4 regions of the Pelomonas margarita genome follow, and region 3 is predicted to be linked to each of the others. Evidence: predicted binding sites of a transcription regulator. Region 3 holds the regulator's gene; each other region holds the start of a gene.

Region 1 (5,119 bases), on a different contig from region 3:
GCGGGCGCAGTACCGCATCACGCAGGCCGACCGCATCCCCGACGCCAACGCCAGTGCCTCGGCAACGCGCGCGCAGGCTGCCGGTGGCAGCACCACCAGCAGCTACGCTGTCAACCTGGGCCTGGCCAGCTACGAGATCGACTTCTTCAACCACCTGGGCAGCCTTGAAGGCGCGGCCATGGCCCGCTACCTAGCCCAGCAGGAAACGCAGCGCAGCGCGCGGCTCAGCCTCGTCGCCGAGGCCAGCAACGCCTGGCTGACGCTGGCCGCCGAGCAGCAACGCCTGACGTTAGCCCGGCAACTGCGCGACAGCCAGCAGCGCACGCTGGCGCTGACCACGCAGCGCCACCAGCTCGGTGCCGCCTCGGGGCTGGAGCTGGCGCGCGCGCAGACCGCCCACGAAGCAGCACGCGGCGAGGCCGCGCGCGCGCAGACCGCCGTCGCGCAGGCCCGGCTGCAGCTGGAACTGCTGGCCGGCCAGCCGCTGCCCGATAGCCTGCTGCCGGCCGCGCAGGACCTGGCCCCCGTGACCGCCCTACCCGCCCTGCCGCCGGGCTTGCCGGCCGATGTGCTGCTGCAGCGCCCCGACCTGCGAGCCGCCGAGCAGGCGCTGCAGGCTGCCGCCTTCGACGTGGGCGCGGCCCGCGCGGCACGCTTCCCGCGGCTCACGCTGACGGCCAGCGCCGGCACCCGCTCGCCGGAGCTGGACGGCCTGTTCCAGAGCGGCACCGGCTTCTGGAGCCTGGTGCCGCAGCTGGACCTGCCGCTGTTCGACGGTGGCGCGCGCGCCGCGCAGGTCGACGCCAACGAGGCCAGCCGCCGCCAGGCGCTGGCCAGCTACGAGGCGGCGCTGCAATCGGCCTTCCGCGAGGTGGCCGATGCGCTCGCCGTGCGCGACAGCCTGGCCGAACGGCTGCAGGCCCAGCAGGCCCAGGTGGCAGCAGCAGAGCTGGCACTGCGCCTGGCCGAGCAGAGCTACCGCCTGGGCGGCAGCAGCCAGCTGGACCTGCTGGACGCGCAACGCACGCTCGCCACAGCCCAGCAAGCGCTGGTGACGCTGCGCCAGACCGAGCAGGCCAACCGCGTCACGCTGCTGCGCGTGCTGGGCGGGCGGTAGTGCTCGCCAGTCCTTGCGCGGGCCGGCAGGCCGGCGCGGGGACGAGGCACGCGACGACATGTTGAGGCGCCAGGCGATGCCCGAAGCGTTGCGATTCGGGTCTGCGGCCTGTCCGGGTGGTCGAGGTCACGCTTGCGCCCGATTGCCCAATTTCGACTGGCCGGCAAGTCGGCCGGTATGCAGCGATTGCTGTACTCCGCGTCTTCAAGTCGGACTCACACTCGGGGACCTGAATCAGTCACCGGGTCACGAGTCGAAGATTCAAGCGCCGAAAGCTACACATCAAAGCGACGATCTGCGCTGAACAGCGCCTGCATCCTCGATGCCGCGAAGTAGAAGCATCGCGACGCGCTGGCGAGGGCCGGCCTGGTCGACCTGGCGAAGTGAGCCTGGCTTTCGCCGCACGACGCAGTGTTCGCCGGCCATGAAAAAGCCCCGTCTTGGCGGGGCTTCCCAGGATCTGAGTGACCTTGCCACCCAGGCGTGGCGGGCTCAGGCGCGGCGGCGGCGGGCGGCGCCCAGGCCCAGCAGTGCGAGGCCCACGAGGCCCAAGCTGGCCGGCTCCGGCACGGTGCCGCCGCTGGCCACGCCGCAGGCGGCCGGATCGGCGGTCTGCAGGCAGCGGGCTTCGGTGGCGGAGAGGACGCCGTCGAAGAAGCGGATGCGGTCGACAAAGCCCGCCGAGGCCTCGTTGGGCACTGGAAGGTCGTCACGGAAGAAATTGACGGTCTCATTCGCCGTACTGAACACCGCATCGCCGGCCGTGTCGAGCAGGCTGAGTACCGAAGCACCGTTTGCATAGACATTGAACATGTCGGTGGCGTCGTCGCGCGTGATGATGATGTTCACCATCTGCCCCGGAGCGAACAGGCCGCTGCCGGTGGTGTACGGGTAGAAGGCGATGGCGCCGCTCAGGTTGTACAGGCCGGTGTCGGTGCTGCGCTCCTTGAAGTCGATGATCCGGCGCCAGCTGCCGATCTCGTCGAAGCTGAATGCCATCTCGATCGAGTAGTTGGCCGCATTGAAGCTGCCATTGGTCAATTGCAGGCCGGAGTTCTTCGGGAAGCTGAAGCCGGTGGCGCCGATCGTGCCATCGGTGCCGCCGGCATTGATCGCCACGAGGCTGGGGCCACCCAGGGCATCGGCCAGCGTGCCGTTCAGGGTGTAGTCGTGCATCAGCACGGGGGCGGCGAGCGCCGAGCTAGCGAGGCCAAGGGCGAGGCTGGCGGCGGCGAAAAGGCGGTTAAAGCGCGTCATGGAGGACCTGCGTTCGGAAATTTCAGGGCGCAACGACCCTTGCGCGGCGCTGCAGTCAGCAGTAAGCACGATTCAGGCCTGGCTTTTTCTTCATATAAATCATGGACTTGCAGCGTCCACTGCGGACTCCAGCCCAGGCAGTGTCAACGCTGCCGACACCCCCAGTCAGGGGGGAGGGGGCTGCGTCAGAGCATCGCCACCAGCGGCGAGCCTGTCGGCTTGAGCGTGCCAGCTGTTGGCGCCCAGGGCGCTTGGCACATTCAGAACGCCAACGCGTATCACGCCAGGATCAAAGGCTGGATGCCCCGCTTCCACGGCGTGGCCAATTCGTACCTGGCCAGCCACCTTGGCTGGACCGGTCAGCCCAAAACGTTCCGCCACCCCGCACCGTTCCTAGCAATGACTGTGGACGTCTGCCCCGCCACGAAGCAGGGCGCAAAGAGCCAAAGCAAAAGGGAGCGCATGCATGCGCTCCCTTTTGTCTCTTTTTGGCAATGTGCACATCGAGTGCGCACTGGCGAACAGGCCAGCCAAGAGCTGGCCTGTTCAACCAATCACTGCTTGCGCGAGCGACGGCTCACAGCACCCAAACCCAGAAGTGCCAAACCAGCCAGGGCCAAGGAGCCCGGTTCAGGCACATGCAAGCGATCCACGGACGTCGTAGTCGTTGCCTGAAGCGAGAGCGAGTAGCTGCCGGCAGCCAGATTGGCAATCTTCAGGCCAAAACTCTTGAAGCTATCGAACGATGCGTCGTAACCAGACGGGTTGAACGACCGCGAGCGGGTCACGTTCAGGTTGCCGCCGTCATTCAATTCCGTGCAATTCGCAGCCACAACGTCGTCTTGATCCACGCAGTTGTTTGTGGCCGTGTTGCCCGATGGGTTCCAGGTCCACTCGTCGCCGGTGATGTTGTTGGAAAGCGTGAACGTCACATTGGAACCGGCAGAAGACGTGTAGACCCCGCCCGAACTTTCGGCGATGTTGCCCTTGAGGGTCAGCAGCGCCTCGAAGGAGACATACAAGTCGGTATCGCTGGTGGTAAAGATCGACGTCAGCAGCGTAGTCGTCGACTTAACCTCTGTGTTGGCCTTGGCCGTGCCGTTCACGTTCAGCAGCGACTCAGCAATCTGAACTGTGTTGGTCTTGGTGCCGTCCAAATTCACCAACTTGGCGGTCGTGATTTCCGAGTCCGCATTGCTGTAGCTCTGCGTGTTGTTCGAACCCAGGATGGCAAAGTTGTCTTCAGCACGCAGCGAAAGCAGGCCAGGTGCGTTTGCAACCTTGGCGCCCAAAATCGGACCGCCGCTGTTGTTGCAAAGAGTGCTCGGGCTCGGCAAAACCTGGCCCGTGCAAGAACCACCACCACTGTCAGTGGCAGTCACGCCACCGATGGGCGTGAAGGACGCCGTGTTCGTGAGGTTGAACGTGTAGTTCGAAGCCGCACCGACGTCGTTGATAGCCGTGTTGGCTGCGCCAGCCGGGACGATGCCGATATCCAGATCTTTGATTTCCAGCTTGGAAACAGCGTAGACATAAGCGCTGGCAGGCGCTGCGGCGAACAGAGCGGCGCAGGCGCTGGCGACTGCGGCGATCGTCTTGACTTTCGAATGCTTGATCATGATTCCGACCCTTGGCTAAACCGAGGCCGATTTGCCTCAGTGACACCCTTTAAAAGCACACACCGTGCCAGACGACGCAAGTCACTGTCCCGGTTAGATTTTTCCACAAGCATGTTGCGCTCATTTCGGCCACTGAAAAGAATTCCGACACCCGTCAGAGCGCAGCCCACAGTCGGGCAACTTCGGCATGAGCAGCAAAACGCACACCCATGTCCTTGAGGGGAGTCAGCTCCTTCTTGGCTGCAGCCTTGTCGCCGGCTTCGATCAAGAGCTTGGCCAGGTTCAGGCGCAGGATGCCGTTGTCCCCATCCAGGGTCACCGCACGCCGCTGAACCTCCAGCGCGCGCACCAGTTGCTTGTCGGCGGCCAACACCGCAGCCTGAGTGTCCAGATAGCCCGGGCTGTCGGGGCGCAACTTCAAGGCGCGTTCGACAAACGCCATGCCGCCCGACTTGCCCTGCCTTGCCATCGCATAGGCAATGTTGTTCAGCGCATCGCTGTTCTCGGGCAACAGCTCCACCACTCGACGGAACTGACGCTCGGCAACGTCAAACTGTTGCTGGCGCAGGGCGACGTCGCCCAGATAGGCCGGGAATCCGGCATCGCGGGGTTGAGCCTTGATCCAATCTTCCGCCCACTGCGCGGCCTCGCTGTCGCGCTTGGCACCGCGCAGCGCCATGTGCAGCTTGACCGCCAGGATGCTGGCCGGACGCGTCTTGAGCGCCTTGCGGTACACGTCGACCGCTTCGGCGGACTTGCCTTTTGCCAGGTGAATTTCAGCTTCGAGATCGAGGCCGGTGGTTTCGCTCGGACGCTGTTTTTGCACCTCCCGAGCCATGGCAATCGCTTCGTCCGCCCGACCCTTGGCAAGCGCAACCTTCACCAGCGCCTGCTGAGCCGGCAAATGTGTCGCGTCCAGCGACAACGCCTTCTTCAGGCTCTGCTCGGCAGCGGCCGCCTTGCCGGCCGCCACCTGCACACCAGCCAACCTCATGAAGGGGCGGACTGACTTGGGCTCCAGCGTCACCAGCTTGTTGAATGCGGCCAGGGCTTGCTCGATCTCGCCGGCGGCCGCTTCGGAACGTCCGAGCGCATCCAGCAGATCGGGCTCGTCCGGCAGCGCACT
Region 2 (5,119 bases), on a different contig from region 3:
CAGCGGCGACTCGGTGCTGGAGGCGATGACCTGGTCGGCGCTGTCCACCAGCTGCAGGTCGTACTTGCGGGCCAGCCACCAGGGCACGCCCAGCTTGAGCAGCAGCGCGGGCGCATAGCGCACCACGAGTACGCCGTCGGGCCCGACCGGCGCGGTCAGGTGCAGCGACAGGCCGTCCTCGTAGCGGCTGGCGGTGGCCTGGGCCGGCACTTCGGCCAGCACGCGGTTGCGTGCGTCCAGCCAGGTGACCGACTGCCACAGCCGGCGCAGGCCGGCGTTGACCTCGGGCTGCGCCGATAGCAGCGCGGCGCTGGGTGGGCGGCCGGCCAGCGCCGCGGCCAGCTGGCGCAGGTGGGCCAGCTCCTCGTCGATGCGGCCGCGCAGTTGGACCTCGGTGCTGAGGGCGTCGGAGATCAGCGTCTGGCGCTGCGTCTCGCGCTCCTCGATGCCATTGGCCCGCACCCAGGCCAGCACGCCCAGCACGAAGACCAGCGACAGCGCCAGCGGCGCCAGCCACAGGTGGCGGGTGAGGGCGTTCATGGCAGCGCCCCCGGGCCGGCCGGGCGGGGGCAGGCGGGCCGGTGGCGGTGGGGCGCGGCGGTCATGCCGGCAGTCTAAGAAGTCCGGGCGCGGGCGGCGATGTGGAACTCCACAGCGGCCCCCCGCAGGCGCGCGCCCAAAATCACGCCACAAGACAAGGAGACCGCCATGCTGCGCCGTCATCTGCTGGCCGCCGCACTGGCCCTGCCCGGGGCCGGCCGCGCGCAGGCGCCCATCGTCATCAAATTCAGCCACGTGGTGGCGCCCGACACGCCCAAGGGCAAGGCGGCGCTGCGCTTCAAGGCGCTGGCCGAGGCGCGCACGGGCGGCCGCGTGCGCGTGGAGGTCTACCCCGACAGCCAGCTCTACAAGGACAAGGAGGAGATGGAGGCCTTGCAGCTGGGCAGCGTCCAGATGCTGGCGCCGTCGCTGGCCAAGTTCGGGCCGCTGGGGGTCAAGGAGTTCGAGGTCTTCGACTTGCCCTTCCTGTTCAAGGACACCGAGGCCTTCCGCGCCGTCACCGACGGCCCGCTGGGTGCGGAGCTGCTGCGCCGGCTGGAGGCCAAGGGCATCAAGGGGTTGGCCTACTGGGACAACGGTTTCCAGATCATGAGCGCCAACCGGCCGCTGCGCCAGGTGAGCGACTTCAAGGGGCTGAAGATGCGCATCCAGTCCAGCAAGGTGCTGGACGCGCAGATGCGCGCACTGGGCGCCATCCCGCAGGTGATGGCCTTCAGCGAGCTGCGCCAGGCGCTGCAGACCGGGCTGGTGGACGGCACCGAGGGCGTGCCCAGCAACTTCCTGACGCAGAAGATCCACGAGCTGCAGAAGCACATGACGCTATCCAACCACGGGCATCTGGCCTATGCGGTCATCGTCAACAAGAAGTTCTGGGACGGCCTGCCGGCCGATGTGCGCGCCGCGCTGGACGGCGCGCTGAAAGAGGCCACGGCCTACGCCAACGCCATTGCCTCCAGCGAGAACGAGGCGGCGCTCAAGGCCATCCGCGCCAGCGGCCGCACGCGCATGCACATGCTGACGCCGGCCGAGCTGGAGGCCTGGCGCGAGGCGCTGATGCCGGTGCACCAGGAGATGCGCTCGCGGCTGGGGCAGGCCACCATCACGGCCGCCTACCGGGCGGCGGGCTTCGTGCCGCCTTGAGAGGTCACCACGTCGGACTACAGACGGTTCAGCTACACGAAGGTTCAACGGCCCGTGGTTCCCTTCGAACTCTTGGGCCGGAAAGCTCATAGTTCGCGGGAAGGTGGCAGCAGCTGCCCTGTGTTCGCGCAAGCGACCCGGAAATCGCCTCTGAGCGTGTGAGCTGGAAGCCAAGAACAGGCGGCTCAAGAAGCTGCTGGCCGAGGCCGTATTGGACAACGAGGCGCTGAAGGTGGCCTTCGGCGTAAAGCGCTGAGTCCAGCGGCGAACTGCTGTAAGAGATCGACATGACCGGCAAGCCCAGCGCCCTCGCGTTCCTGGGGCAGCGGTGCAACGCCCCGCACCAAGGCACGCTTTTTGCACTACGTTCGTGCATGGACACGCCCCCATTCCCCCTGCCGGGCCTGCGCGTGCTGCTGGCGGACGCCGGCCAGCGCCGCAGCCCGGTCATCCGCCTGGAACTGATCCGGCTGCGCTGCCAGCTCGTCGATGTGCTGGACCTCGTGGCCGAGCCCGATGCGCTGGCGCTCACGCTGGCCCGCCAGGCGCCGGAGCTGCTGCTGATCGACTGCGAGCAGCCCACGCCGGCGCTGCTGGCGCAGCTGTCCGAGGCGCAGGCCCGCCAGCCACGGCCGGTGCTGCTGGTGGCCGAGCAGATGTCGTCCGCGCAGATGCGCGCGGCGCTGCAGGCCGGCGTCAGCGCACTGCAGTTGGCCGGGCTGCCGCCACAGCGCCTGGGCGCGCTGCTGCAGCTGGCGCTGGCCCGCTTCGAGCATGACCAGGCGCTGCACGCCGAGCTGCGCCACACCCAGACCCAGCTGGCCGAGCGCAAGCTGGTGGAGCGCGCGCGCGGCATCCTGATGCGCGAGCAGGGGCTGGACGAGGAGGCTGCCTTCCAGCGCCTGCGTCAGCTGGCCATGACGGGCGGCCAGACGCTGGCCAGCGTGGCCTCGCGCCTCATCGACGCCGACCAGCTGCTGCGCCCGCGCCAGTAGCCCGGCGCGCACCGCGATTGCGCGCCTTCGCCGCCTTGGGGCGCCACGCACCAAGAATCACGACCCCAGGACGCACCGGCATTGCGCAAACCGCACGCCGGGGCGGCCGCATGGCGCCAAGCGCGTGCGAAAGCAGGGCGCCAGCGGCATGCAAAAGCTGGCACGCAACCTGCTCAAAGAAGGGTGAGGCCTGCAATGGCGCAGGCCTCTCGGGCCAGCCGGCATTGACTCGGTTGGCACTTCGGGACAACGGCGTCCGACCTCCCCCATTGCGCTCTCGCTGTCCGCCAGCGTGGGCGAGAGCGTGGCCGCGACGGCGTTGAGCCCAGCTTGACTCAGGAGCCCGTGATGACCGCCTTCGATAACTCGACGACCACGCCCAACCCGCAGCGCCGCAGCCTGCTCGCCGCCGCGGCCGCCTTGCCCTTCGCCGGCCTTGCCGGTGGCGCCTGGGCGCAGGGCTCCGACAAGCCTGAAAAGGAAGAAGTCAAGATCGGCTTCATCCCGCTGACCGACTGCGCCAGCGTCGTGATGGCCTCCGTGCTGGGCTTCGACAAGAAGTACGGCATCAAGATCATTCCCACCAAGGAAGCCTCGTGGGCCGGCGTGCGTGACAAGCTGGTCAACGGTGAGCTGGACATGTCGCACGTGCTGTATGGCTTGATCTACGGCGTGCATCTCGGCCTGGGCGGTCCCAAGAAGGACATGGCCATGCTGATGAACCTGAACAACAACGGCCAGGCCATCACGCTGGCCAAGGCACTGGCCGACAAGGGCGCCGTGGACGGCCCGTCGCTGGCCAAGGTGATGGCCGCCAACCCGCGTGAGTACACCTTCGCCGGCACCTTCCCGACCGGCACGCACGCGATGTGGATGCACTACTGGCTGGCCGCCGCGGGTATCAACCCGCTGTCTGGCGCCAAGCTCATCACCGTGCCGCCGCCGCAGATGGTGGCCAATATGCGCGTGGGCAACATGGACGGCTTCTGCGTCGGCGAGCCCTGGAACCACCGCGCCATCATGGACGGCATCGGCATCACCGCCAACACGACGCAGGACATCTGGAAGGACCACCCCGAGAAGGTGCTGGGCACGACGGCAGAGTTCGTCAAGAAGTACCCCAACACCTGCCGCGCCGTGATCATGGCCGTGCTGGAGGCCAGCCGCTGGATCGACGCCAGCCTGTCCAACAAGCTCAAGATGGCCGAGACGGTGGCGCAGAAGGCCTACATCAACACCGGCGTCGATGCGATCAACCAGCGCATCCTGGGTCGCTATCAGAACGGCCTGGGCAAGACCTGGGACGATCCCAACCACATGAAGTTCTTCAACGACGGCGCGGTGAATTACCCGTATCTGTCGGACGGCATGTGGTTCCTGACCCAGCACAAGCGCTGGGGCCTGCTGAAGAGCCACCCCGACTACCTGGGCGTGGCCAAGCAGATCAACCAGACGGCGCTCTACAAGCAGGCGGCCGGCGCCCTCGGCATCAGCATCCCCAAGAGTGACTTCCGCACCGCCAAGCTGATGGACGGCGTGGTGTGGGACGGCAAGGACCCGGCGAAGTACGCCGACAGCTTCAAGATCAAGGCGGCCTGATCATGGTTTCAGCAGTTTTCCATTCGCCGCGGGACACCGCCTCGCCCGCCGCCAGCGCGGCTACCACGCCGGTGGCCGCAGTCAGCCGCCCCGCCAGCCCGGCCGCCGAGCAGCCCAAGGTCAAGCCGCCCCGGCGGCCGTTCGACGGTCGCGGCCTGGCGCTGCGCGTGCTGCCACCGGTGCTGAGCATCGCGCTGCTCATCGGCCTGTGGGCGCTGGCCACGATGAAGGGAGGCTCGTTTCCAACCCCGGCGGCCACCTTCGATGCCGCCGTGCAGCTGTTCGCCGACCCGTTCTACCGCAACGGTCCGAACGACCAAGGCATAGGCTGGAACATCCTGAACTCGCTGGGCCGCGTCGGCATGGGCTTTGGCCTGGCAGCGTTGGTGGGCATCCCGCTGGGCTTCATCATCGGCCGCTTCGAGTTCGCCAACCGCATGGTGTCGCCGTTGATCGCGCTGCTCAAGCCCGTGTCGCCGCTGGCTTGGCTGCCCATCGGCCTGCTGGCCTTCAAGAGCGCCAACCCGGCGGCCATCTGGACCATCTTCATCTGCTCTATCTGGCCCATGGTGGTGAACACGGCGGTGGGCGTGCAGCGCGTGCCGCAGGACTACCTGAACGTGGCCCGCGTGCTCAAGCTCAGCGAGTGGAAGGTCATCACGCGCATCCTGTTGCCCGCGGTGCTGCCCTATGTGCTGACCGGCGTGCGCCTGTCGGTGGGCACGGCTTGGCTTGTCATCGTCGCGGCCGAGATGCTGACCGGCGGCGTGGGTATCGGCTTCTGGGTCTGGGACGAGTGGAACAACCTGAACGTCGCCCACATC
Region 3 (5,119 bases):
GTTCGACGCCTACCGCGCCGACGGTGTGCCCGCGCTGGGCATTGCCGGCCGCTTCATCACCTCGCCCACCATCGCCAGTGCCGGCCAGCGCCTGGCCGAGCACGAGTCGGGCCAGCGCGCGCTGCAGGTCGCCGACTTCCTGATCCAGCGCGTGCGCGCCAAGAAGTGAGCCCGGACGGCGCCGGCCGTCGCGGTACCCGCTGAGCCGCTTGCCGCGACGCAGAGGCTGAGGCGGCCGCCGCACCCATAGAATGGCCTGCAACTTCCGTGCCGCCATGCCTTTGCGCCTACTTCCCCTGCTGCTCGCCCTTGCTGCCGGCGCCGCCTTCGCGGAGAAGGCCGACCGCAGCAAGCCCCTCGTGTTCTCGTCCGACAAGCCGGGCCAGATCGACCAGGTCAACCAGCGCCTGGAGCTGGTTGGCAATGTCGTCGTCACCAAGGGCAGCCTGGCGCTGCGGGCCGAGAAGGTGGACGTGCGCGAGACCCGCGACGGCTACCACCAGGCCTATGCCAGCGGCACCAGCCAGCAGCCGGTGAGCTTCCGCCAGGCCCGCGACGTGCCCGGCGAGGCCATCGACGGCACGGCCGACCAGGTCGAGTACGACACACGCACGGAGGTCGTGCGCTTCATCGGCAATGCCCGCGTGCGCACCACGCGCGGCGCGATGGTCATGAACGAGATGGCCAGCGCGGTCATCATCTACAACAGCCGCACCGAGGTGGCCACGCTGGAAGGCGGCAGCGCCTCGCCCAACCCCAACGGCCGCACCCGCATCGTCGTGATGCCGCGCGCCGAGGCGGCCGACGACGCCAGCTCGGCGCCCGCGCCGACGCTGCCGCTGAAGCCGTCGACGACGCTGCAGCCGGGCAAGCCGTCGTGACCCGCAGCGTCGCCCAGACTCCGCCAGCCAGCTGCGGCGGCAGCCGGCTCGAGGCCGAAGGCCTGGCCAAGACCTATGGCGTGCGCAAGGTCGTCAAGAACGTGCACGTGCGCGTGGACTGCGGCGAGGTGGTGGGCCTGCTGGGCCCCAACGGCGCGGGCAAGACTACGAGCTTCTACATGATCGTGGGCCTGGTGCGATCGGACGCCGGCATCATCCGCATCGACGGCGCCGAAGTGCAGCGCCTGCCCATCCACTCGCGCGCCCGGCTGGGGCTGAGCTACCTGCCACAGGAAGCCTCCATCTTCCGCAAGCTGACCGTCGAGCAGAACATCCGCGCTGTGCTGGAGCTGCAGCAGGACGAGCGCGGCAAGGCGCTGTCCAAGGCCCGCATCGACGAGCTGCTCAACGGCCTGCTGCATGACCTGTCCATCGAAGGCCTGCGCGACAGCCCGGCACCGGCGCTGTCCGGCGGCGAACGGCGCCGCGTGGAGATCGCCCGTGCGCTGGCCACGCAGCCGCGCTTCATCCTGCTGGACGAGCCCTTCGCCGGCGTGGATCCGATCGCGGTGCTGGAGATTCAGCGCATCATCAGCTTCCTGAAGGGGCGCGGCATCGGCGTGCTGATCACGGACCACAACGTTCGCGAGACGCTGGGCATCTGCGACCGCGCCTACATCATCAGTGAGGGCGCTGTGCTCGCCGAAGGCACGCCCGACGAGATCGTGGCCAACGCCGACGTGCGCAAGGTCTACCTCGGCGAACACTTCCGGATGTAGCGGTGAAACAGACGCTGCAAGTCCGCCTCAGTCAGCACCTCGCGCTGACACCCCAGCTGCAGCAATCCATCCGGCTGCTGCAGCTGTCCACGCTGGAGCTGCACCAGGAAGTCGAGCAGATGCTGGCCGCCAACCCGCTGCTGGAGGCGGAAGAGGAGTTCAGCGTCAGCGCACCGGAGCTGGCCACCAACGCGCCCGCCGAGAGCGGCACCGAGGCCTCGGCCGGAGAATCCGACGGCGGTGAGGCCGCCGAGTTGTCCGGCGAGGATTTCGGCGGCACCGAGCGCGAGGACTGGGAGAACGGCACCGAGCGCGACGACTTCGACGGCATCCGCGAGCTGCCCAGCAGCAGCTCAGCCGGCAGCGACGACGACGGCGAGCGCGAGAGCCAGGAGTCCGCCGGCACGACGCTGGCCGAACACCTCGCCGAACAGCTGGCCGGCATGACGCTGTCGCGCGAGGACCGCGCCGCGCTGCACGTGCTCATCGAGTCGCTGAACGAAGACGGCTACCTGGAAGACACGCTGGAAGAGCTGGCCGCGGCGCTGGTGCCCGACGACGACGAGGACTGCGAGCAACTGCTGGACCACCTGCGCATCGCGCTGCGCCTGCTGCAGAGCCTGGACCCCGCCGGCATCGGCGCCCGCGACCTGGCCGAGTGCCTGACGCTGCAATTGCGCGCACTCCCTCGCAGCGTGCCCCAGGTCATCGCACTGCGCATCTGCCAGGGTCACCTGGAGCTGCTGGCCCGCCGCGACATGCGCCGCCTGATGAACGAGACGGGCGCCGACGAGGCCACGCTGCGCGAGGCCCAGGCGCTGATCACGCGGCTGGAGCCCAAGCCCGGCCGGCGCTTCGCGCAGGGCGCCAGCGCGGCCATCGTGCCCGACGTCATCGTGCGCAAGGTGGGCCGCGAGTTCCGCGTCATGCTCAACCCCGAGGTGGCGCCCAAGCTGCGCATCAACGAGCTCTATGCCAACGCGCTGCGCGCCACGCGCGGCGGCATCAGCAACTCGCCACTGGGCGGGCAGCTGCAGGAGGCGCGCTGGTTCATCAAGAACATCCAGCAGCGCTTCGACACCATCCTGCGCGTCAGCCAGGCCATCGTGGAGCGCCAGCGAGGCTTCTTCACACACGGCGAGCTGGCCATGAAGCCGCTGGTGCTGCGCGAGATTGCCGACGAGCTGGGCCTGCACGAGTCCACTATTTCGCGCGTGACGACGGCCAAGTACATGGCCACGAGCTGGGGCACCTTCGAGCTGAAGTACTTCTTCGGCTCGGGGCTGAGCACCGAGGCCGGCGGCGAGGCCTCCAGCACCGCCGTGCGCGCGCTCATCAAGCAGTTCGTCGCGGCCGAGGACACCAAGAAGCCGCTGTCAGACAGCGCGCTGGCCGCCATGCTGGACGAACAAGGCATCCAGTGCGCGCGGCGCACGGTGGCCAAGTACCGCGAGGCGATGAAGATCGCGCCCGCCAACCTGCGCAAGGCGCTGTAAGGAGCTCGCATGATCCGCAACCTGTGCACGGCGCTGCTGCTGAGCAGCTGTGGCGGCATGGCCTGCGCTGCCGGCGCACAAGACCTGACCGGCGACGTCAAGACCTGCCGCCAGCAAGTGGACGCCGCGAGCCGGCTGCGCTGCTATGACGCGATCAGCCTGCCCGCAGATGCGCCAGCGGCCACGACCAAATCCGTCGCGCACGCAGCCGAGGCGGTCGCGAAATTCGGCCAGGAGGCCGTCAAGCCGCCCGCCGGCAACCCGCCAGCACTGCAGCAGGTCGAGAGCCGCATTCGCGGTCGCTTCCAGGGCTGGCGGCCGAACCAGCGCATGGAGCTGGAGAACGGCCAGGTCTGGCGCATCGCCGATGACAGCGAGGCGCTGTACGACCTGCAAGACCCCAAGGTGGTCGTGCATCGAGGCCTTTTTGGCGCTTACTTCCTGGAGATCGACGGCGTGCCCTTCCAGGTCCGCGTGGTGCGGGCCCGCTGACGTCACGGCCGTGCAAGCTCGCCGCCTTGAGGCGAGCTGCCGTAGCCCACGTCCATCGCGCTGCGGCGCGTCATGCAGCGCCACCCGCACGCCGTGCAGGGCATGGAGGCCGGCGCCAAGGCCAACTACGACGGCATCGAGGCCTTCTTCCACGCCGACTTCCGCAAGGATCTGAAGAAGGTGAACGTGCCGACACGGGTCATCCACGGTGCCGATGACCAGATCGTGCCCCTCGAGACGATGGCCGTGCGACAGCCAAGCTGGTCAAGGGCGCTCGCGGCCCGCACGGCATCACAGACACGCACAAGGACCGGCTGAACCAGGACCTGCTGGGCTTCGCGCGCCAGTGAGCTCGCGTTGAGGGGCTCGGCGGGCAGTGAGAATGCGTGGTTAAAAAAGGAGCCGAGAAAACAATGAAAGTCGCATACATCGCCCTCTTGGCCCTGCCCGTGCTGACCGGCTGCGTCAGCATCGAGCTGCCCGGCGTGGTCTCCGACACGGCCAAGGTGGCCAAGGACACCTACAAGTCGGTCACCAGCAAAAAAGCGCCGCCGGAAACGCCCAAGCCGGCTGTCGCCCCCGCCAACAGCGTGGCCAATACCTACGTGGGCCTTGAAAGCCAGACCCCGGCCGAGATCAAGCAGCTCTGCGTGGACGAGGCCGCAGCCAAGCTGTTCAAGGCCCATGGCAAGACGGTGGCCTACACCGTGACCGAGAACACCCTTTCGGCGATCAACAACGCGATCGCGGCGAACTGCCGCATCACCGTCAACAAGCCCGGCCCGACGACGACGGCCGAGTAGGCCTCCGCAGGCGCCTGACGTCAGTCTTTGGACGGCCCCGTCTCCGGCGCCAGCGGCTCGAACACGAAGCGCATGCCGCGCGTGTAGCTCTCGGCCTTGGTGCCGGCATGGCGTTCGCCATCGATGGTGCGGTTCTGGAACACCAGGCCAGGATGCTTCAGCGTCGGCAGCAGCGCTTGGTAGCGCTGGATGCCAGCCAGGAATCCAGGCCACTCATGCTCGGCACCGGTCACATACAACCGCGCGTTCAGCGGCTTGCCCGTCGCGGCGTAGACCCTGGCCTGGCCAATGATCCAGTCGCCCCCCACCACCACCGCCGGGCTGGCCGCGATGTAGCCTTTGAACAATTCCGGCTTGGCGTACATCGCGTGCAGCGTGAACAGCCCACCCAGCGAGCTGCCGGCGAGATAGCGCTGCGCCGGGTCGGCACGGTACTCGCGCTCCAGCAGCGGGAAGATGTCCTTCTGCAGCGACGCGATGAACTTGTCGGCATGGCCGGTGCCGAATGCCAGCGGCCCCAGCTTCACCGGTGACAGCTCCCAGCCACGCAACTCGCCGTAGTCCAGGTAGTCGCCCGCATAGCCCAGGCCCACGACGATGAACTCCGGCACGACCTTGTCGTAGGCCAGGTTGTTGTACGACGCGACGACGGTGGCGAAGTCCCAGTA
Region 4 (5,119 bases), on a different contig from region 3:
GAAGGGCGACGTGCTGGGCGTGGCGCGCATTGCGGCCATCCAGGGCGCCAAGCGCTGCAGTGACCTCGTGCCGCTGTGCCACCCCTTGCCCATCACGCGTGTGAAGGTCGAGTTCGAGCTGGACGAGGCTCACAGCCGCGTGCTGTGCCGCGCCCAGGTGGAGACGCTGGGCCGCACGGGCGTGGAGATGGAAGCGCTTTGCGCCGTGCAGGTGGGCCTGCTGACCGTCTACGACATGTGCAAGGCCGCCGACCGCGGCATGGTCATCGCCAACGTGCGCGTACTGGAGAAGCAGGGCGGCAAGTCGGGCGAGTGGCGCGCCGTCGAGTCAGCGGAGTGAGCGCCAGTCGATGACTGTCGACGCGGGCTGGCACTGCACCATGGGGGCCGATGCCGGCTCGGTGCAACTGGCAAACCAGCCGTCCCCGGTGGGGTTGCGGAACTCGCGCAGGCGGTCCGCCAGGTAGCGCGCGCCGTCGAGGTCGCCCGTCGCCTCCAGCGAGCGCGACCAGTGCATCAGCAGCCGGGCATCGATGAGGCTGAACGCCGTGCGCCGCGTGGCGGCCAGCGCCGCCGGGCCCGGGGGCTGGCTGGTGGCTGCCGCGTAGTCGGCCTGGTGCGCAAAGAACGGCGACGCCTGACCGGCGGCGATGCGCTGCCCCAGCGGCAAGGCATCCTCGCCCGGCGCGTAGATGGCGACGATGCGCTGGTAGTCCCACACCGCAAACAGGCTGCCGGCCACCAGCACAGCGCCCGCCAGGCTCAGCGGCACCGACGAGGCCGTGCGCCCGCGTTCGCCGGCCGGCAGTGCCAGCCCCAGCGCAAAGCAGGCGGGCAGCAGGAAGTAGGCATACCACAGCGGGTACTCCAGCAGGCTGTGCAGGCCGATGGTCAGCACGATCATCAAGGCAGCCCGGCGCAGCGGCGCGTCCTCATCGGCCCGCGCGGCGCCTCGCCAGGCCTGCCACAGCGCCCAGCACAGCAGGGCCAGCACGGCACCCGCCCACGGCAGCCCCAGCTCGACCGCCAGCTGCGACGGCAGGTTGTGCGTGTGGTCGAAGAAGGCGATCGGGCGTGCGGGGAACGGTGTCAGGCTCCATGCGAAATTAAAGCTACCCCAGCCCACGCCGACCAGCGGATGCGCCAGCGTCAGCGCCCAGGCGTCGCGCAAGATGGCCAGCCGCGATGGCGAGCCCGCGCCCTCCGACAGCCGCGACGCGGCACCGAAGGCATGGCCCTCAGCCGACCACTGCGCCATCAGCCACCAACTCAGGCCCAGCATCAGCGGCGTGGCCAGCAGCGCCAGGCGCGCCGTGCGCGACAGCCGGCGATCCACCAGGCCCCAGATCGCCAGCATCGCGATGCCGATGAAGCCCGTGCGTGACGCGCTCAACACCACCGTGAACACGCTCGCGAACAGCAGCGGCGCCAGCAGCGCGCGCCAGCCTCGCTTCTCAGTGATGAAGACGGCCGCCACGGCCATCCACATCATCAGGCTGGCCAGGTGGTTGGGCTGGCGCAGGTTGCCCACGGCCCGGCCGGCAATGCCGGAGCGGGCGATGACGGTGCCGTTGGCCAGGTCCGGCGCGAACACCTGCACCAGGCTGATGGCCACGGTGAGCAGGCCAGTGACGAGCAGACCCCAGGCCAGCGCCTCGCCGGCCGTGCGGCGCGCAACGGGAGACAGGCCTTGCGCCAGCAGCAGCACCGCCAGCCCCGCGCCCAGGATGGCCGCAGCCCCCAAGCCCAGCGACGGCGGCAGTCCACGCCACAGCACGGATGAGAGTGGGGCGACGAACAGCAGCGCCAACGCCAGCGAGGCGGGCGACGTGAGTCCGCCGCGCCAGTTCGGCACGGCACGCGCGCACAGCAGCAGTGCCAGCCCCCAGCCGGCCAGCGCGAGCAGCTGGTTGTAGAGCGTGGCGGCGGGGGTCTGGTTGAAGGCCAGCAGCGGGGGTAGGAGCGTGGCCAGCGCGATAGCGGGGATGCTCGTATCGGCCAATGCGGCCGGGGACCTGGAACCGGTCATGTGCGGTCAATCGGAGGTTGTGACCCGCAATGCGCGGGATAGCGGCCGCCTCAGAGCCAGCCTTGTTGCCAGAACCGCGGACGCGGCTTCTGGTCGGCAGTCGTGACCGGGCTGAGGTCGGAAATGCGCGGCGGATCGTACTGCCATTGCTGCCAGGTCACGGCTGCCAGCCAGAGCTGCACCGTCATCAGCGGCAGCATGGGCAGCAGGCTTGCGCGCCTGCGCTGCGACAGGGCCGTCGTGTGCGGGAGTTCGGCCCACAGTAACCCATAAACCAACGCGATCCAGACCTGCGATACCGGCATCACGAAGTTGCCTGAGAAACCCGCATCCACCAAGGCGGCGACGATCGCGGCGCCCAGCGCAGCTGTCATTCCGTGTTGTGTCGAGCGGGTCTGCCGTAACGTTGTCGAGGCCCGCCACAGCGGCAGCAGCAGCAGGGCCAGAAGTAGGAGCAGCGACGGCAGCCCGAACTCGGCAGCCCATTGCAGATAGAGGTTGTGTGGGTGCGCGCCTTTCGGGTGAGCCAGCGCGGCGAAATGCATGGGGCCGGCGCCGAGCCACGGGTGGGCCTGGATCTGTTCCAGCGCCGCAGACAGAAGAAGGTCGCGGGAATGACTGCTGCCGAGCTCTTGCACACTCGCGAACTGGCCTGCCCAGTTCCGGTTCAGCAAGCGCGGCAAGGCGACGAAGAGCGACAGATGCAGCCCCGCCCCCAGCAGCGCGCTCAGTGCCAGTCGGCGCCACAGGGCCGTGGCCCCGACGCATGCGCACCAGACGGCGGCGACAGCCAGCGCCAGCAGGCTGGCCCGCGCGAGGTCCATGAACAGCCAGGCGAAGTGCAGCGATGCCACGCCCAGCGCAACACGTCGCCGCTTTTGGCCAGGGGCTGCCACAGACCAGCCCAGCAGCACAGGCACAGCCAGCGTCTGGGCGTGGTTGAAGAAGCGTGGGTTGTCGAAGCCCAGATGCAGCATGCGCGCGTTCAGCGGCGCCCCTTCGGCGAGCGCTGCAGCATAGATGCCGAGGGTCAACGTGAAGTACGCGCAGCTAGCGGCTAGCAGCGCGTCGTAGACCCATCCGACCGCCGCGCTTCGTGCCGCGCGGTACGCCTGGCGTGCCACGACGGCCAAGCCCAACAGCAGCGCCACCTCTTGAGCCGCAGCGCCGAACTGCGCTGCCGTCAGTAGCGACCCTAGCGCTAGAGTCAGGCTGGCGGCGCCACAGCCCAATAGTGACCGGTGCTTCGTCCATTCAGGTACCGCCGGCGAGAACAGGGCGAGGCTGGTCACGACAGCCAGCAAGCCCACTTGCAGGAGCCGGCTGCCGTCGTGGCTGGAGACCGCAAACGGCAGCAGTGGCGCGACAGCCAGATAGGTGATGCTGGCGGCAAGCGCTGCAGTGGCGGGCGTGTCGCGTTCCATGGTTGGTAGTGACGTGGCGCGGCGGCGCTGTAAAACTGAAAAAGGGGCCTAAGCCCCTTTTCTGTTTCAAACCTCGGCAGGTCAGGTGCCGGCGTTGTTCTTCTTGAGCGATTCGATGAGAACCGTATTGTCGGTACCAGTGATGGTCGTATCGGTGTTCCAGATCACGGCGTCGCCGACGACGTTCGCGACCTTGAACGTGATCGTCTTGCCAGCGGTGTCTTTGCCGATGTCATTCAGCGTCAGGGTGATGTCGCCGTCTACCACGGCCACCGAAGCGACTTCCTTGGTAGCCACGGTAGCGGGAATGCCATTCGTGCTGAGGTTGCAGCCGGTCTTGACACCGCCCTTTTCTTGGATGCACAGCGCGACAGCGCTCTTGTACGCATCGCCCACGGTGATCGCGTTGGCCGCCTTGGCGCGCGACGTGTAGGTGCGGTACTGCGGCAGCGCCACAGCGGCCAGGATGCCGATGATGGCCACGACGATCATCAGTTCGATCAGGGTGAAGCCCTTCTGGGCTTGGGTGCGTGCGTTCAGTTGCATGTCAGTACTCCAGGGAGAGGGGTTGGGGGTGAGGACAGTCCCCTTGAATGCAGGGCGCGTGCCAGCTTTTTGAGGGCCTGGGCGCGTGCAAAAGCGCACGATTGACGGCCCAGTTCGGCGGGCGCTGACAAAAATCGTCACTTCGCGCTGCCGCGTTTTGTCAGATGGGCGGATTGGGGCAAGAAACGTCAGGCATGAAAAACGGCGCCGAAGCGCCGTGGGTGTAACCGAGCTCACGCGCTGTTACAGCGACATCACCTGGCCCGCCTGCAGGGCGGAGATGCGGTGTGGGCTGTCCAGCCGCTGCACGCCCTGCATGACGGCATCCATCTCACCGGGCTTGATGTGCGTGATGCGCACATCCACGCTGCCGTCGAGGTGGCTCAGTTCCTGGCCGAGGTCGGTGGGGCACAGGTGTTGGCTGACATGGGCCAGCGCGATCTCGTCGTCGCTGAACGCGGTCTCGATGACGAGGTGGGACAGCCGCAGTTCCGCCAGCCGGCGCCACAAGGCCGGGTTGGGGCCGGTGTCGCCGGTGAACACCCAGTGTGCGTGGCCGCTGGCCGGGCCGCCGTCCACGGCAAAGCCGACGGCGGGCACGGTGTGGACCGCCGACAGCACCTCCACGAAGCGGCCGCCCAGTGCAAGCCGGTCGCCCACCTGGAAGGGGTGCAGGCTCAGCACCGGGGCCTCGCGGCTGGGCAGGCGGGTGAAGTCGGGCCAGATGGCGCCGTTGAAGACGTGTTGCTGCAGCGCGGCCAGGGTTTCGGGCAGCGCGTGGACCTGGATGGGCGGGCGGCCGGCCGCAGCGCGCAGGCGCAGCACGGCGTCGGCCAGCAGCGGGATGCCCAGCACATGGTCCAGGTGGGAGTGCGTGAGCAGGATGTGGTCTATGGCGGCCAGCGCGTCCAGCGGCAGGTCGCCCACGCCGGTACCGGCGTCGATGAGGACATCGTCGTCCAGCAGGAAGGCAGTGGTCTTGCAGCCGGCGGCGATGGCGCCGGAGCAGCCCAGGACGCGGATGTTCATGCGGTGCGGTGGCTCGGGATCGGTGGCCTCGCAGTGTGCGAGGTGGAGCCAAGAATGTACGCACCCGTCCCCGGGGGCTGTCGGTCGGAAT

The links. The regulator sigma-54, encoded in region 3, starts transcription at its own class of promoters, with help from an activator protein. The targets are predictions, from matches to a motif close to TGGCANGNAANCTGCTTT.
Region 1: ACG0Z3_RS10765 (EDSAP-1 family PEP-CTERM protein) is a predicted target of sigma-54. The motif match lies at 4,046-4,063, and genes of this name have one in related genera.
Region 2: ACG0Z3_RS13920 (ANTAR domain-containing response regulator) is a predicted target of sigma-54. The motif match lies at 2,048-2,065, and genes of this name have one in related genera.
Region 4: ACG0Z3_RS20340 (pilin) is a predicted target of sigma-54. The motif match lies at 4,046-4,063, and genes of this name have one in related genera.

Annotation. Positions count from the first base shown of each region.
Region 1 is NZ_JBIGHW010000004.1:477,895-483,013, reverse strand. It holds gene ACG0Z3_RS10780 (efflux transporter outer membrane subunit) at 1-1,117, shown strand, start outside; gene ACG0Z3_RS10775 (LamG-like jellyroll fold domain-containing protein) at 1,610-2,374, opposite strand; partial or broken gene ACG0Z3_RS10770 (IS1595-like element ISPels1 family transposase) at 2,618-2,728, shown strand; gene ACG0Z3_RS10765 (EDSAP-1 family PEP-CTERM protein) at 2,929-3,993, opposite strand; gene prsT (XrtA/PEP-CTERM system TPR-repeat protein PrsT) at 4,148-5,119, opposite strand, start outside.
Region 2 is NZ_JBIGHW010000007.1:68,853-73,971, reverse strand. It holds gene ACG0Z3_RS13930 (sensor histidine kinase) at 1-540, opposite strand, end outside; gene ACG0Z3_RS13925 (TRAP transporter substrate-binding protein) at 709-1,701, shown strand; gene ACG0Z3_RS13920 (ANTAR domain-containing response regulator) at 2,076-2,696, shown strand; gene ACG0Z3_RS13915 (CmpA/NrtA family ABC transporter substrate-binding protein) at 3,045-4,295, shown strand; gene ntrB (nitrate ABC transporter permease) at 4,298-5,119, shown strand, end outside.
Region 3 is NZ_JBIGHW010000009.1:148,785-153,903, forward strand. It holds gene ACG0Z3_RS16695 (thiol:disulfide interchange protein DsbA/DsbL) at 1-169, shown strand, start outside; gene lptA (lipopolysaccharide transport periplasmic protein LptA) at 276-881, shown strand; gene lptB (LPS export ABC transporter ATP-binding protein) at 878-1,660, shown strand; gene ACG0Z3_RS16710 (RNA polymerase factor sigma-54) at 1,663-3,156, shown strand; gene ACG0Z3_RS16715 (hypothetical protein) at 3,166-3,648, shown strand; gene ACG0Z3_RS16720 (alpha/beta fold hydrolase) at 3,721-3,966, shown strand; gene ACG0Z3_RS16725 (hypothetical protein) at 4,062-4,451, shown strand; gene ACG0Z3_RS16730 (alpha/beta hydrolase) at 4,472-5,119, opposite strand, start outside.
Region 4 is NZ_JBIGHW010000015.1:37,878-42,996, forward strand. It holds gene moaC (cyclic pyranopterin monophosphate synthase MoaC) at 1-340, shown strand, start outside; gene ACG0Z3_RS20330 (PglL family O-oligosaccharyltransferase) at 329-2,029, opposite strand; gene ACG0Z3_RS20335 (O-antigen ligase family protein) at 2,080-3,453, opposite strand; gene ACG0Z3_RS20340 (pilin) at 3,535-3,999, opposite strand; gene ACG0Z3_RS20345 (MBL fold metallo-hydrolase) at 4,243-5,028, opposite strand.